2 regions of the Shewanella sp. AC34-MNA-CIBAN-0136 genome follow, and region 1 is predicted to be linked to the other one. Evidence: predicted binding sites of a transcription regulator. Region 1 holds the regulator's gene; the other holds the start of a gene.
The links. The regulator sigma-54, encoded in region 1, starts transcription at its own class of promoters, with help from an activator protein. The targets are predictions, from matches to a motif close to GTTGGCACGNNNNTNGNNT.

Region 2: the regulator sigma-54 is predicted to act here: its motif matches at 1,820-1,838, upstream of flgB (flagellar basal body rod protein FlgB).

What each region holds. Positions count from the first base shown of each region.
Region 1 covers NZ_JBEOPJ010000023.1:2,654-10,690, reverse strand. The annotation lists gene AAEY94_RS18415 (calcium/sodium antiporter) at 1-608, shown strand, start outside; gene AAEY94_RS18410 (KpsF/GutQ family sugar-phosphate isomerase) at 653-1,630, shown strand; gene kdsC (3-deoxy-manno-octulosonate-8-phosphatase KdsC) at 1,633-2,199, shown strand; gene lptC (LPS export ABC transporter periplasmic protein LptC) at 2,196-2,756, shown strand; gene lptA (lipopolysaccharide transport periplasmic protein LptA) at 2,743-3,324, shown strand; gene lptB (LPS export ABC transporter ATP-binding protein) at 3,321-4,052, shown strand; gene AAEY94_RS18385 (RNA polymerase factor sigma-54) at 4,195-5,679, shown strand; gene hpf (ribosome hibernation promoting factor) at 5,705-5,992, shown strand; gene ptsN (PTS IIA-like nitrogen regulatory protein PtsN) at 5,995-6,438, shown strand; gene rapZ (RNase adapter RapZ) at 6,435-7,298, shown strand; gene AAEY94_RS18365 (HPr family phosphocarrier protein) at 7,319-7,594, shown strand.
Region 2 covers NZ_JBEOPJ010000001.1:260,934-268,970, reverse strand. The annotation lists gene AAEY94_RS01150 (chemotaxis protein CheV) at 1-829, shown strand, start outside; gene AAEY94_RS01145 (CheR family methyltransferase) at 902-1,735, shown strand; gene flgB (flagellar basal body rod protein FlgB) at 1,872-2,270, shown strand; gene flgC (flagellar basal body rod protein FlgC) at 2,273-2,689, shown strand; gene flgD (flagellar hook assembly protein FlgD) at 2,713-3,498, shown strand; gene flgE (flagellar hook protein FlgE) at 3,559-4,947, shown strand; gene flgF (flagellar basal-body rod protein FlgF) at 5,236-5,979, shown strand; gene flgG (flagellar basal-body rod protein FlgG) at 5,991-6,779, shown strand; gene flgH (flagellar basal body L-ring protein FlgH) at 6,789-7,463, shown strand; gene AAEY94_RS01105 (flagellar basal body P-ring protein FlgI) at 7,474-8,037, shown strand, end outside.

The DNA.
Region 1 (8,037 bases):
TGCATGATAATGTGTTGACACAAACAGAAGGTATCATGCTTGTTGCATTGCTTTTGTTGTTGATGGGATATTTCATTTGGCAAGCTACTCAGGACAAAACCCCAGACAGCTTAGATGATAAACTTGAATCTGAGATCCCTAAAAATGTGCCAACCTTTCATGCTATCATTTGGCTGGTCGTCGGTATTATATTGCTCCCGCTATCAGCAAGTTGGATGGTCGATGGCGCTGTAGGTATTGCAAAGTTTTATGGGTTGTCAGATCTTGTGATTGGCTTAACCATTATCGCAGTAGGAACCAGCCTACCAGAATTAGCGGCCTGTATTGCTGGTGTATTAAAAAAAGAACACGACCTTGTCATTGGTAACATTGTTGGGTCTAACTTGTTTAACATTCTTGCGGTACTGGCACTACCAGGATTGATCTCCCCTGGTGAAATAGATGCTTCAGCCAGTGGAAGAGACTTCTATATGGTATTAGGCACCAGTGCAGCATTAGCCGTTTTAGTATTATCCAGTGGCGCTAAGCAACAACTTACTCGCTGGCATGGCGCACTATTATTAATCACCTTTATTGCGTACCAAATTGTTGTCTTTCAGTCGCATTAGATTGGAGCATGAAGGTAAAGTATTAAGCTAACAGAGAGAGTCGCATGGTAAATCACACTCAATTTCGTCAATGGGGTCGTAAAGTCATTGATATAGAAAAAGCTGCCTTAGATAATTTATATCAATATGTAGACTCGGTTGAGTTTGACCAAGCATGTCAATTGATCATGCAGTGTAAAGGTAAAGTGATTGTCATGGGGATGGGCAAATCCGGTCATATTGGTAACAAAATATCCGCGACCTTTGCCAGCACCGGCACACCGGCATTTTTTGTTCACCCTGGTGAAGCCAGTCATGGTGATTTGGGCGCATTAGCCAAAAATGACATTGTACTCGCCATTTCCAACTCTGGTGAATCAAGCGAAATACTGACATTAATGCCTGTTATCCAGCGTATGGGTGTACCAGTGATTGCGGTGACCGGTAAACCAGACTCCAATATGGCGCGTTTATCCAAAATCCATTTATGCATTCAAGTGCAAGAAGAAGCATGTCCATTAGGATTAGCACCCACTTCCAGCACCACTGCAACACTTGCTATGGGCGATGCATTAGCCATTGCTTTATTACAAGCAAAAGGTTTTACTCGTGATGACTTTGCCTTATCACACCCTGGTGGCTCTCTTGGAAGAAAATTACTTCTAAAAGTCGACGATGTCATGCATAAAGACGATGATTTACCGATCGTCAATGATGATATTTGTATTACTGAGGCACTTTATGAAATATCTAAAAAGGGCCTTGGCATGACGGCAGTAGTCGACCATGCCAATAAACTTGTGGGCATTTTTACCGATGGTGATTTACGCCGGGTTATCGATGCAGACGTGAATCTTCGAATCACTCCTATTGCCCAGGTTATGACCGAAAATTGTGTGACCTGCCCTGCAGGGATTTTAGCCGCACAAGCACTGCAAATCATGGATGAAAAGAGCATCAACGGACTGATTGTCGTTAATGAAAAACATCAACCGATCGGAGCATTAAACATGCTCGATATGGTTAAAGCTGGAGTCATTTAATCATGTCAGAATCAACCTCGTTTCACCAAGGATTTTACGGCCCTGTCAGCAATGATATTTGGCAACGAGCTCAAAAAATCAAACTGTTAATCTGTGATGTCGATGGAGTATTTTCAGATGGACGTATTTACCTCAGTAATGCAGGTGAAGAACTCAAAGCGTTCCATACTCGTGACGGTTATGGTGTGCGTTCTTTGCTTACCAGTGGTATCCATGTTGCCGTGATAACAGGACGTAAATCCAAGATTGTTGAAAACCGCATGACGGCATTAGGTGTAACACATATTTATCAAGGTATTGATAATAAATTTGAGCCTTTTGAGCAATTATTGTCGCTCTATAATGTGACTGCTGATGAAGTGGCTTACATTGGCGATGACATGGTAGACCTACCTGTAATGAAAGCCGTAGGACTAGCCGTTTGTGTCGGTGATGGTCATCCGTTTGTCAAACAACAGTGCCATATGACAACCACCCTCAATGGTGGCCACGGCGCACTGCGTGAACTCACCGATTTATTACTATTAAGCCAAGATAAATTTGCCAGTGCTCATGGTATGAGTATATGAGTAGAGTCACGCTAGGTATTATTGCTTTTTTTGGGCTTGCTTTTATATTGTACTGGCAAGCACAAGTAAAACGCAGTGAAATGGACGCGGTACAAATACGCGGTATTGAGCGCCCAGATTTTGTTGCAGATAACCTACGCACTACAGAATTCAATCAACTAGGTTTCGTCGAAAGTCGAGTCAGCGCCGAACACATGGAGCATTACGCCTCAAGTGACATCACTCACTTTACCAAACCGATTTACCTCATTTACCCTGAAAACGGTAAAGCACAATGGCAATTAAGTGCAGACCGTGGGCAATTGAATAAAAATACCAGCAAAGTCACATTAGAAAATAATGTTATTATTGATGCCATTGATATAGAAGAACCCCTGCAGTCACTGAGTACCCAAGCTATTACGGTGGATTTAACCACTATGATAGGATCCTCACAAGAGATGGTGTACATCAAAGGTAAAGGGTTTATTATTCAAGGTTTAGGCCTACATGCTGACTTGAATTCGCAAAAATTATCGCTACTAAGCCAGGTAGAAGGAACATATGAGCCACATTAATCGTCTCCACACTCGCGCCAATGTTATGTTATTAAGTAGCATACTTTGTATATTGAGTTTGCCTGCCATAGCGAAACAAGGGGATCTGAAACAAGAATTGAAAATCGCTTCAGTCAGTCAGTCTGCCGACATTAAGAATAATCAAATTGTTTTTAATGGTCCGGTAACGATTGTCCAAGGCACGATTAATATCAATGCAGATCAGTTACGGGCGTTTACCCCTGAAAACACCACCAGTAAGAGATTAATTGCTACTGGCACCCCGGCTACATTTTCACAAGAATTAGATGACGGTAAAATTGGTACCGCAAGTGCTAACGAAATTAGCTATGACCTTGCCACCACTACACTCACATTGACTGGCAACGCCAAATTGGATCAATCAGGTAGCCAGGTTACCGGTAATAAAATCAAGTACAACATCAGTGCTCAAGAGCTGATTGCCGAAAGTACTGGTACAGGGCAAGATCGGGTAATCACCATCATTCAACCAGAGAATTTCCAAGACGAGTCGGCGCCAAAGCAAAAACTCCCTGAAATTCCTGTTAACAAGCAGATCAAACCATGACCCAAATTACCTTAACCGCTGAAAATCTAGCTAAAAGCTATAAAGCTCGTCAAGTTGTTAAAGATGTGAGTTTAACGGTTAAAACCGGCCAAATTGTCGGTCTTTTAGGCCCCAATGGTGCAGGCAAAACCACCACCTTTTATATGGTTGTCGGCTTAGTAAAAAGCGATAAAGGCCGAATATTGATTGACGATGACGACCTTACTGCCGATCCTATGCATTTGCGCGCCCGCAAAGGTATAGGTTACTTACCACAAGAAGCCAGTATTTTCCGCAAGCTCACCGTTTACGACAACATAATGGCCGTACTGCAAACTCGCAAAGAGCTCAGCACAGACCAACGTATTGAACAGCTTGAGCACCTACTCGAAGAGTTCCACATTACTCACATACGCGACAGCCAAGGCATGTCGTTATCGGGTGGTGAACGTCGTCGTGTTGAAATTGCGCGCGCTTTAGCTGCTAATCCAAAATTTATTTTGCTTGATGAGCCCTTTGCTGGTGTTGATCCTATTTCGGTCATCGACATTAAAAAAATCATCCAACAACTTAAAAACCGCGGTTTAGGGGTATTAATTACCGACCATAACGTACGTGAAACGCTAGACGTTTGTGAGCGAGCCTATATCGTTAGCCAGGGTAATTTAATTGCCGAAGGCACACCAGATGAGATATTAAGTAATCAACAAGTTCGAGCTGTGTACTTAGGTGAACAATTCAAGCTATAGTTACTTTACTGGCCTTTTAGTCTAGCTAACTCATTTCATTGAACGATACCTAAACAACGTTAAATGTCATTGATGTTTATGGCAATCTATTACAGTTCGAGATTGTCATTTTTATGGAAAATCATCTAGGGATAAGCGGTAAATGAAAGCGTCACTCCAACTTAAAATGGGTCAACACTTAACCATGACCCCACAATTGCAGCAAGCCATTCGCTTACTGCAATTATCGTCATTGGAGCTACAGCAGGAAATCCAACAAGCATTAGATTCAAATCCATTGCTTGAAATAGAAGATGAGTTTTCTGAAGCAAAAGACTCCTTAAAAGAAAACCGCGACCAAGCGGATACAGACTTTAGTGACAACAGTATTGTTAATGTCGAAAAAGACACTTCCACCGTCGACATAGCAGAATCCATGACCAAAGAAACCATGGATGATTTAGCCATGGATACCACATGGGATGAAGTATACACAGCCTCACCTATGTCAGGTTCAGGCAGTGCAAGCATGCGCGATGACGACATGCCCTTTCAAGGTGAAACTACTGAAGGTTTGTACGAACACTTAGAATGGCAAAAAAATCTCACTCCATTTTCAGACACAGATCTCGCCATTGCCACCGCCATTATTGATGCCATTGATGAACGCGGTTATCTAACCCAAAGTACCGAAGATATTCTCGAAGCCATGGGTGATGAAAATGTGGAACTCGATGAGGTTGAAGCGGTATTAAAACGCGTTCAACACTTTGACCCTGTGGGTGTTGCTGCACGTGATTTAAGTGAATGCCTATTTATTCAATTAGCGCAATACTCTAACGACACACCCCATATCGATAATGCCCGTTTGTTAATTAAAGGCTATTTAGAGTTAATTGCTGGCCGTGATTTCAGATTATTGATGCGAAAAACAAAACTAAAAGAAAATGAGTTACGTGACGCAATCACTCTAATCCAGACACTCAATCCTCGTCCGGGCTTATTAATTACCCCCATGGATGATGAATACGTGATTCCCGATGTCACAGTATTAAAGAAAAATGGCCGTTGGGTAGTAGAGTTAAACCCAGACAACATGCCTAAAATTGGTGTTAATCAGCAATATGCAGCCATGGCTAGAGGCAGTAAAAACCCGTCGGATAGTCAATTTATTCGAGGCCATCTGCAAGAGGCTAAATGGTTTATTAAAAGTATTGAAAGCCGTAATGATACTTTACTTAAAGTGGCAAATTGCATTGTGCAATTTCAGCAAGGCTTTTTTGAATATGGCGAAGAAGCCATGAAGCCTATGGTGCTCAATGATATCGCTGAAGCTGTAGAAATGCATGAATCGACCATTTCACGAGTCACCACACAAAAATATATGCACACCCCTCGAGGTTTATTTGAACTAAAATACTTCTTCTCTAGCCATGTCAGTACTGACGATGGCGGGGAATGCTCATCAACGGCCATTCGTGCTTTTATCAAAAAGCTGGTTGCCGCAGAAAACCAGAAAAAACCACTGAGTGACAGTAAAATGGCTCAGCTTCTGGCAGAACAGGGCATAAACGTTGCTCGTCGTACGATAGCAAAATACCGTGAAGCAATGATGATCCCGCCCTCAAACCAACGTAAGAGTTTATAACCTACTAGGCAATGGAGGATTTTTTATGCAAATAAGTCTGACTGGACGTCATGTCGAAATAACAGAATCTTTACGTGAATACATCCACAGTAAATTTTCAAAGCTTGAACGACACTTCGATCAGATCCATAATGTACACGTTGTGCTCAATGTAGAAAAATTACAACAAAAAGCAGAAGCCAAAATCAACATTAATGGCGCAGAAATTTTTGCAATGTCAGAAAGTACTGATATGTATGCTGCAATAGACGCCCTGATCGATAAACTCGACCGTCAGGTAATTAAACACAAAGAGAAGAATACAAAACACTAACGATGGAACTTTGTACCATTCTGCAGCCGGAATGCACTACCTGTGCCACACCGGGCAGTAAGAAAAAAGTACTGGAACTCATCAGCAATTTAGTCGCTGCCCAGTACCCAACCCTGTCTTCGCAAGAGGTTTTTGAAAGCCTGTTAGCGAGAGAGAAAATGGGTAGCACAGGTATAGGAAATGGCATTGCGATACCTCATGGTAGATTAACGACCATCGATCACCCTATCGCGATATTTATTAAATGTGAAGAAGCCATTGCCTTTGATGCAATCGATAAGCAACCCGTGGATCTTTTATTTGCTTTGTTAGTACCTGCAGACCAGTGCCAACAACATTTAGGCACGTTATCGAGCATGGCCCAAAAGTTAAGCGATAAGCAAATATTGAAACAGCTTCGTAAAACTCACGACGCAACAGAACTTTATCAGGTTATTACTGCATGAAACTAGTTATAGTATCGGGACGTTCAGGCTCAGGGAAATCCGTTGCCCTGAGAGTATTAGAAGACCTAGGATATTATTGTGTTGATAATTTGCCTTTACCACTCATTGGCACATTATTAGCCCAGCTTAAAGGCAGTAATGATTTGGTTGCGATTAGCGTTGATGTTCGTAACATTGCAGAACAAGGTAAAGTGCTTCAAGACCAATTGGCACTACTTGAGAATGACACTGAAATTATCAGTTTCTTTTTAAATTCCAATGACAAAGTATTGCTTAAACGTTACAGCGAAACACGTCGATTACACCCGTTATCTAAAAATCATATTTCACTGCAAGAAGCGATAAAACTAGAAGGCCGTTTACTTGAGCCTATCGCAAAAATTGTTGATCACTATATCGACACTTCTGCGCTAAATATCTACGAATTAAGCGACCAAGTTAGGCAAATATTATTAGGCAGTGTTGATAAAGAGTTAGTGATTAACTTTGAATCTTTTGGCTTTAAACACGGCATGCCGACAGAAGCAGATTTTATGTTTGATGTACGCTTTTTACCCAACCCACATTGGGAAATAGAACTGCGTCCATTTACGGGTTTAGACGAGCCCGTACAAGAATTTTTAGGTCGTCAGCCATTAGTTAATAAATTTATTTGGCAAATTGAAAACCTATTTGAAACTTGGATGCCGCATTTAGAACGTAACAATCGCAGTTACCTTACCATCGCGATTGGTTGTACTGGTGGTCAGCACCGTTCGGTATATATTGCAGATCAATTAGCAAAACGATTTCGACAAGGCAGTAAACACACGGTTAATGCTCGCCACAGAGAATTAAATATCAGTGATACTAATAACTAAGTGAGCATAGGATCGCGTCAATGATCAAACTTGAACGCCAAGTGACCATTTCAAATAAATTGGGCTTACACGCCCGTGCCGCCACAAAACTCGCGATGTTAGCGGCGGATTTTGATGCTAACATCACCTTAACTCAAGGCGAAAAAAACGCCAGCGCAGCTAGCGTACTTGGGCTATTAATGCTTGAAAGTGGTATCGGTAAAATGATTACGGTGACAGCTCAAGGCCCAGATGCTGAAGTAGCATTAAACGCAGTGTGTGATCTCATTAATGCTAAATTTGATGAATCTTGTTAATTTTTTAATCGCATTGAATTTATAAATAGCCTGTAATGTGTGAATAGCTGCAAGTTACTCATGCTTTAAGCCACCGTCGTCCTTATTTTATGCGGCCTCTAAATGACTAGGCCATACTAACCAAACTGTCACGACATTGATGATCACCAGTAGACATCAGTCCCTCAAAAATATTAGCCCTTAGGTTTATCTCTCGCAGTTGATACCAATCTCATTAGTATCAGTTCATTCTGCGGGAGTTGGCGTTTAACATGATAAAGACATTACCGCTTCTAGCAACGGATCCAGTGCAACTCTGTTTCCGTGACGTGGTTCGTCTATAGTATGTAAAGCAGCATTGGCTGCTGCAGAATTTCACCGCAGAAGTCATTTAAGTATTCTATTTCTGCATTTCATTGTCTTACGTAAAGACAGCTATTTCTGCATTTATACGCCTTGAACTG
Region 2 (8,037 bases), on a different contig from region 1:
ACGGTTTGGCATTAACGTGTTTAAAGTGAAAGAGGTTTTGCAATGCCCACCACTGACTACGTTGCCTAAATTAAATCGTTTTGTTAAAGGTGTTGCTCATATTCGTGGCGCAACCATTTCCGTTATCGATTTAAGTGCCGCAACGGGTGGACGCCCACTGACATCAACAGAAAATTGCTTTATTATCATTTCTGAATATAACCGTAGTATTCAAGGCTTTTTAGTCAGTTCAGTTGAACGTATTATCAACATGAATTGGGAAGCGATTATGCCTCCACCGCAAGGTTCTGGCCGCTCTTCTTATTTAACTGCGGTGACAGAGATTGAAGGTGAGTTGGTTGAGATTCTAGACGTTGAAAAAATTCTTGATGAAATTTCACCGGTTAAGACTTCTATCAGTAAAGAGCTCAATGAAGCATTAACTATTGATAGAGAACAGCATTATCATATTATGGTTATTGATGATTCTGCTGTAGCACGTAAACAAATTATTCGTTCGTTAGAGTCATTAAATCTGCAAATCGATACCGCTAAAGATGGTAGAGAGGCGCTGGAAAAACTGAAAAGTATTGCCGCAGAAATGGATGATGTTTCAGTTGAAATTCCGTTAATCATTTCTGATATTGAAATGCCTGAAATGGATGGTTATACCTTAACGGCTGAAATTCGTAATGATCCAAAATTAAAGAATATCAAAGTCGTATTGCACACATCATTAAGTGGTGTATTTAACCAAGCGATGGTACAAAAAGTAGGGGCTAACGACTTTATTGCTAAGTTTAACCCCGATGAGTTAGCCGCAGCGGTTAACAAACATTTAAGTTTATAAACCTTTTATTATTGCAAAAGATTGCAAAATATTGGAGGTTGAGTTCATAGGCTTACCTATTAGGAAGATAATGTGACAGATAAATCACTTGCTGAAGCAGAGTACAATCAATTTAGGCTGTTTTTAGAACAGCATAGCGGTATTGTGTTAGGTGAGAACAAACAATATTTAGTACGCAGTCGTTTAGCGCCTTTGATGGGGAAGCATAATTTGCCTTCTTTGTCTGAGGTAGTTAAAAAGTCGATGAAACCGATAGAACGGCAACTGCGCGCTGAAGTGATAGATGCGATGACCACCAATGAAACGTTATGGTTTCGAGACCGTTATCCATTTGAATTACTGCACAATACTCTACTGCCTGAATACAGTAAGCTTGGCAGACCATTAAAAATTTGGTCGGCTGCGTGCTCTTCAGGTCAAGAACCTTATTCGTTGGCCATGACGGTGTTGGAATATCAACAACGTAAACCTGGTGCTTTACCAGGAGGCGCGGCAATTCAGGCAACAGATTTATCACCTTCTATGCTAGATCGTTGTAAAAATGCTGAATATGATGGTTTAGCACTTGCTCGTGGTTTGTCTGAAGAACGTAAACGTCAGTTTTTTGATGCTTTACCTTCGGGTAACATGAAAGTTAAAGATAATGTGAAGCGATTAGTTAACTTTAGAGCCCATAATCTACTTGAAAGTTATAGCCTATTAGGTAAATACGATATTATTTTTTGCCGCAATGTGTTGATTTACTTTGCTCCTGAGGCAAAGGCTAAAATTTTGCGGCAATTTGCTGCCGCACTTAATCCTAAAGGTATTTTATTTTTGGGTGCGTCAGAATCTCTTGCGGGATTAACCGAAGAATTTAATATGGTTCGCTGTAATCCTGGAATTTATTATCAAAAGAAAACCTAGATAATATAATAGCTTAATCTATTTATCATGCCGGCATTCGTCGGCATGTTTGTTTTTATCTTTTATTCCCTCATAAATTAAATTGTTGGCATAATCTTTGCTTTATTTCTACCAGTTAGCTGATGGAGGCAATTTTATGGCGATTAATTTCGATAATGCATTAGGTGTTCACCAATACTCTTTGGGCATTCGAGCTCAAAGAGCAGAAGTGATTTCAAGTAATATCGCCAATGCCAATACTCCTCATTATAAAGCTCAAGATGTCAATTTTGCTTCTGCTATGCAAGCGGCAAGCTCGCATCAGAAAGGCTTGAGTATGAGCCAAACCACAGAGAAACATTTTGATTTAACGGCGTTAAGTCAACAGCATGTTCAATATCGTATGCCAAATCAAGCTGATACTGGCGATGGTAATACTGTCGATACGCAGAAAGAGCAAGCAGCATTTATGCAAAATGCGCTCGAATATCAAATGTCATTAGGCTTTCTTGAGGGAAAATTTAGTGGCATGCGTAAAGCATTGCGAGGTGATTAATTATGAGTTTATTTAATATTTTTAATGTTTCTGGTTCAGGTATGTCTGCGCAGTCAGTGCGTTTGAATACCACCGCCAGTAATATTGCCAATGCTGATTCTGTGTCTAGCAGTGTCGATAAAACCTATCGCGCGCGTCATCCTGTTTTTGAAGCCGAAATGCTAAAAGCCAATAGCCAGCAAAACAGTTCGCCTGGCGTAACCGTTAAAGGCATTGTCGAAAGTAATAAGCCATTATTAAAAGAATACTCGCCAGACCATCCCATGGCGGATGGTGATGGTTTTATCTATAAACCTAATGTCAATGTGATGGAAGAAATGGCGGATATGATTTCTGCATCGCGTTCTTATCAAATGAACGTTCAGGTGGCTGATGCAACAAAGTCTATGTTGCAACAGACATTAAGGATGGGTAAATAGTATGATTATTCAAGGAGGTAACAATGAGCCTCGTTAATTCTTACAGTCAGTCTTTACCGCAACAATCCAGTAGTGCATCTAATACTAGCGCTACAACGAAAAGTTCTGTACAGACAAATACGACCAGCACAACTACGGGTAATCCTTTCCTTGACGGAATTCGTTTGCCTGAAGAAAGCGCTATCCCTGAATCAAAAGATCAGATGTTAAAGCAAGAAGATTTTTTTGCTTTACTCAGTCAGCAATTGTCGATGCAAGATCCGTTTAAACCGGTTGATAACGATCAAATGATTGCCCAAATGGCGTCGTTTTCTACAGTCGATGGTATTTCAAATCTTAATGATGAAATCCTTAACCTTAATACTGTGATGAGTTCTAGCCAGGCGTTACAAGCTTCAGGCTTGGTTGGCCGTAAAGTGCTCATTCCTTCTGATACCGGCGCTATCTCTACTGAAAGCTCTGAGATAAAAGGGGTGATTAGTACACCTTCAGCAATTGAAACGATTACGGTAAGGGTTGAAGACGAGTCGGGTCAGCTTATTAAGAGCTTTAATGTTGACGGCAGTAAAGGCGGCAATGTTGATGTGACTTGGGATGGTCTAGATAAAAATGGCAACCCAGCTAAAGCGGGTAATTATGCCATTAAGGCCAGTGGTAAAGTCGATGGAACGTCACAAGATTTAGCCGTATCGACTTACGCTCATGTTACCAGTGTGTCATTAGGCACTGTAGCAACAGGAGCAATTTTGAATTTGCGTGGAGTAGGTGGAATTAAGTTATCTGACGTACTCGCAGTATCTGAAACATAGTACGGCTAACAACAAACCGTTAGCTGTCATCATAAATGAATTAATTGTGAGAGGTGTAATATGTCATTTAACATCGCATTGAGTGGTATCGCTGCCGCGCAAAAAGACTTAAATACAACCGCGAATAACATCGCCAACGTCAATACTATTGGTTTTAAAGAGTCGCGAGCTGAATTTGCTGACGTTTACGCCAATTCAATTTTTTCTAACAGTAAAACAGCTGTGGGTGGCGGTGCAACTACCACACAAGTTGCGCAGCAGTTTCATCAAGGTAGCTTGCAATTTACCAGTAACTCGTTGGATATGGCGATCAGTGGTGGTGGCTTCTTTGTTACCTCTTCAGAATTAGGTTCGCAAGATCAGTCATACACCCGTGCGGGTGCGTTTAAAGTTGACTCAAGTAATTATATGGTCGACTCAGCAGGTAATTTTTTACAAGGTTTCCCAGTGGATGAAGATGGTAACTCAACTTCAGTGAGTTTAACCACAACCCAACCGATTAAGATACCTGACACGGCGGGTAGCCCAGTGCAAACTAAAAATGTTGGTTTGCAGATGAATCTTAATGTGAGTGAAATAGCATTAAATCCAGCTAATTTTAATCCTGCAGATTCTGATACATTCAATAATTCCACCTCAGTGACGATTTATGATTCATTAGGTGAATCACATATTATGACCACTTACTTTGTTAAACCCACTGGTGGTTCGCATACTGGCGAAAGTAATTGGGTAGCTTTTTATGCTGTTGATGGTGATCCTGTCGATGTAACAACTGCTGGGGAATATACTACGGATACAGATACTGACACTGATGGTGACGGTATCGTGGATCCAACAGGGCTCGCGTCTGCTGTTAATCCGGGCACGGCTGGTGGAACATGGTCAGGTGCGGTGCTTAAGTTTAACTCTGTTGGTGCTTATACTATCAGTGACCCTACCACTATTACCACTGAGGCTTTAGGTGCTGCTGGTGCAGGTGCTTTAGGTCCTGGGGCCGATGGTACTCAAGCGCTTACGATAAAATTTAATAATCCGACTCAATATGCTTCTCCGTTTGAAGTGACTGAATTGACTCAAGATGGTATTACCGTAGGTCGATTAACCAATGTTGGTATTGGTTCCGATGGTTTAATTACCGCTAGTTACAGTAATGGCTCAACGGTTCCGTTAGCGCGCGTGGCATTAGTACGCTTTGCTAATGAACAAGGCCTTACACAGGTGGGTAATACATCTTGGAAAGCCAGTATCGATTCAGGTGCTGCATTAGCGGGAGAGGCCAATAGCGGTACATTTGGTAGTATTCGTTCATCTGCGCTTGAGCAATCAAACGTTGATTTAACCACAGAGCTGGTTGATTTAATCTCGGCTCAGCGTAACTTCCAGGCTAACTCGCGTACGCTTGAAGTCAATAACACCTTAAATCAAACCATATTACAAATCCGCTAAGTTTACGTTTACTTTTACCTTATCAATTTATGTTTACGTGATAATAGGTGTTGCCGTTTACGGCAACACCTTGCCTTTATCCTTGTTATTGTTACTCCTCGCTACTCCTTGTTATCACCTCACTAGTGTTGATAGATGCTTTTTTGACACTCACGCGTTATTCATTAATTTTATTGATTAACCGATTCATGTAGTTACCTCCTTACAACACAACTTAAATCTCATTGGCATGATGCTTGCTTATTCTGTGTATATAGTGTTTTTGCAGAAAGTTTGACGGAGCAAAAAATGGACAAATTTCTTTATATTGCCATGAGTGGCGCAAAGCAGGGGATGAATGCCCTAGCAGTGAGTGCGAACAATCTTGCTAACGCCAATACTGATGGATTTAAAGCTGACATGGTCCAAGCCCGTTCAATGCAGGCATTTGGTGAAGGCTTGCCTACTCGGGTATTTTCGATGATGGAAAGCCCAGGCAGTAATTTTAACGGTGGTCCGATTAAAACCACTGGTCGTGACCTTGATATTGCGGTTAAGGGTGATGGCTGGCTTGCAGTGCAAGCGGCAGATGGTTCTGAAGGGTACACCCGTGCGGGCAGTTTAAAAATTGACAGTACAGGTTTGTTGTTAAATAGCAGTAACCGTCCGGTAATGGGAGCTTCGGGTCCTATTGTGTTACCCATTCCGGTTGAGAAAATAGAAATTTCCGCCAACGGTATCATTTCAGTACGTCCGCAAGGAGCAACCGCTGAAGTGATAGAAGAGGTCGCGAGGATTAAATTAGTTAATCCTGGTAACGAAAACCTAATGCGCGGTGAAGATGGTTTGTTTCGCTTAACTGCGGGTGGTAATGCACCAAATGACCCCGGCGTTCAAGTTGAAAGCGGCGCGGTTGAAGGCAGTAATGTGAACTCAGTGCATGAAATGGTCGCCATGATTGATATTCAACGTCAATACGAAATGCAAGTCAAAATGATGAAGAACGCTGAAGAAATTGATCGGGCGTCCACTTCCTTGATGAGAATTAGTTAGGAGTAATTATTATGCATCCAGCGTTATGGATAAGTAAAACCGGTGTCGATGCCCAGCAAACTAACATTGCCGTTATTTCAAATAACGTGGCCAACGCCAGTACTGTCGGATTTAAGAAAAGTCGTGCGGTATTTGAAGACTTACTTTATCAAACGGTTAATCAAGCCGGTGGTATTAGTTCAGACAACAGCAAGTTACCCAATGGTTTAAACATTGGTGCGGGTACTAAAGTTGTTGCTACCCAAAAAATGTTTACCCAAGGCAACATGCTGACTACCGATAACTCATTAGATTTAATGATTGAAGGTTCGGGCTTTTTTGAAGTGCAAATGCCAGATGGCACAGCAGCCTACACGCGTAATGGCCAGTTCAGCTTAGATGATACTGGTCAGATTGTAACCCCGGGTTCAGGTTATGTGGTGCAACCGCCAATTACCATCCCGGATGATTCCACCAGTATTACGGTGTCTGCATCGGGCGAAGTGTCAGTGCAAACCCCTGGTACCGCAGCCAGTCAAGTTATTGGCCAGTTAACCATGACCGATTTTATTAATCCGGCAGGTTTAGACCCGTTAGGACAAAACTTGTATACCGAAACGGGTGCAAGTGGCACACCTATTCAAGGTACAGCGTCACAAGACGGCTTAGGTTCTATTCGCCAAGGAGCACTAGAAACGTCTAACGTGAATGTAACAGAAGAGTTGGTCAACCTTATTCAAGGTCAACGTATTTACGAGATGAACTCTAAAGTTATCTCGGCAGTTGATCAGATGTTGTCTTATATTAATCAGAATCTCTAAGGAGCTAACATGATTAAATACATTGCGTTAGCCTCAGTAGTGTTATTGGCTGGCTGTAGTTCTACTGCCAAGAAACCGATTGCTGATGACCCATTTTATGCGCCGGTATACCCAGATACCGTTCCGACGCAGGTGGCGCCAACGGGATCTATTTATCTTGATAGTCAAGCATCAAGCTTGTATTCCGATATTCGTGCGCATCGCGTCGGCGACATTATTACCGTGACCTTAAAAGAGTCCACTCAAGCGTCGAAAAGCGCCAATAACGAAATCAAAAAAGGCTCAGATTTAAGTGTAGAGCCCGTTTATGCCGGCGGTAAAAATATTTCCATCAGTGGCGTCCCAATTGATTTGGGTTACTCCGACAGCATGAATACCAAGCGCGAATCTGACGCCGATCAATCTAACAGTTTAGATGGCAGTATTTCGGCCAATATCATCCAGGTACTCAGTAACGGTAACTTGGTGATCCGCGGTGAAAAATGGATTTCTATTAACAACGGTGATGAGTTTATTCGTGTCACCGGAATGATCCGCAGCGAAGACATTAATCCAGACAATACAATCGATTCGACACGAGTGGCTAACGCTCGTATTCAGTACAGCGGTACCGGTACGTTTGCTGACTCCCAAAAAGTCGGTTGGCTGAGTTCATTCTTTATGAGTGACTGGTGGCCTTTTTAAGGAGTAATGCATGAAAATTAAACTGATTACGTCGGCTGTATCGATAGTCGCATCAATACTAATGCTAACCGCACCTGCACATGCAGAACGGATTAAAGACATCGCCAGTATTCAAGGGGTGCGAAGTAACCAATTAATCGGTTATGGCTTGGTGGTCGGTTTGCCAGGTACCGGGGAAAAAACCCGTTATACCGAACAAACTTTCAGAACCATGCTCAAAAATTTCGGCATTAATTTACCAGACTCTGTTCGTCCAAATTCAAAGAACGTCGCTGTCGTTGCGGTGCATGCCGAAATGCCTGCCTTTATTAAGCCGGGTCAAAATCTTGACATTACCGTGTCCAGTTTAGGCGAAGCAAAAAGTTTACGTGGCGGTACTTTATTACAAACCTTCCTAAAAGGGGTCGATGGCAATGTGTATGCCATTGCTCAAGGCAGTTTAATTGTGAGTGGTTTTAGTGCCGAAGGACTTGATGGCTCATTGGTGATCCAAAATACCCCAACCGTTGGCCGCATTCCAGGTGGTGCCATTGTTGAGCGCAGCGTTATTAGCCCATTTGCTAGTGGTGATTAC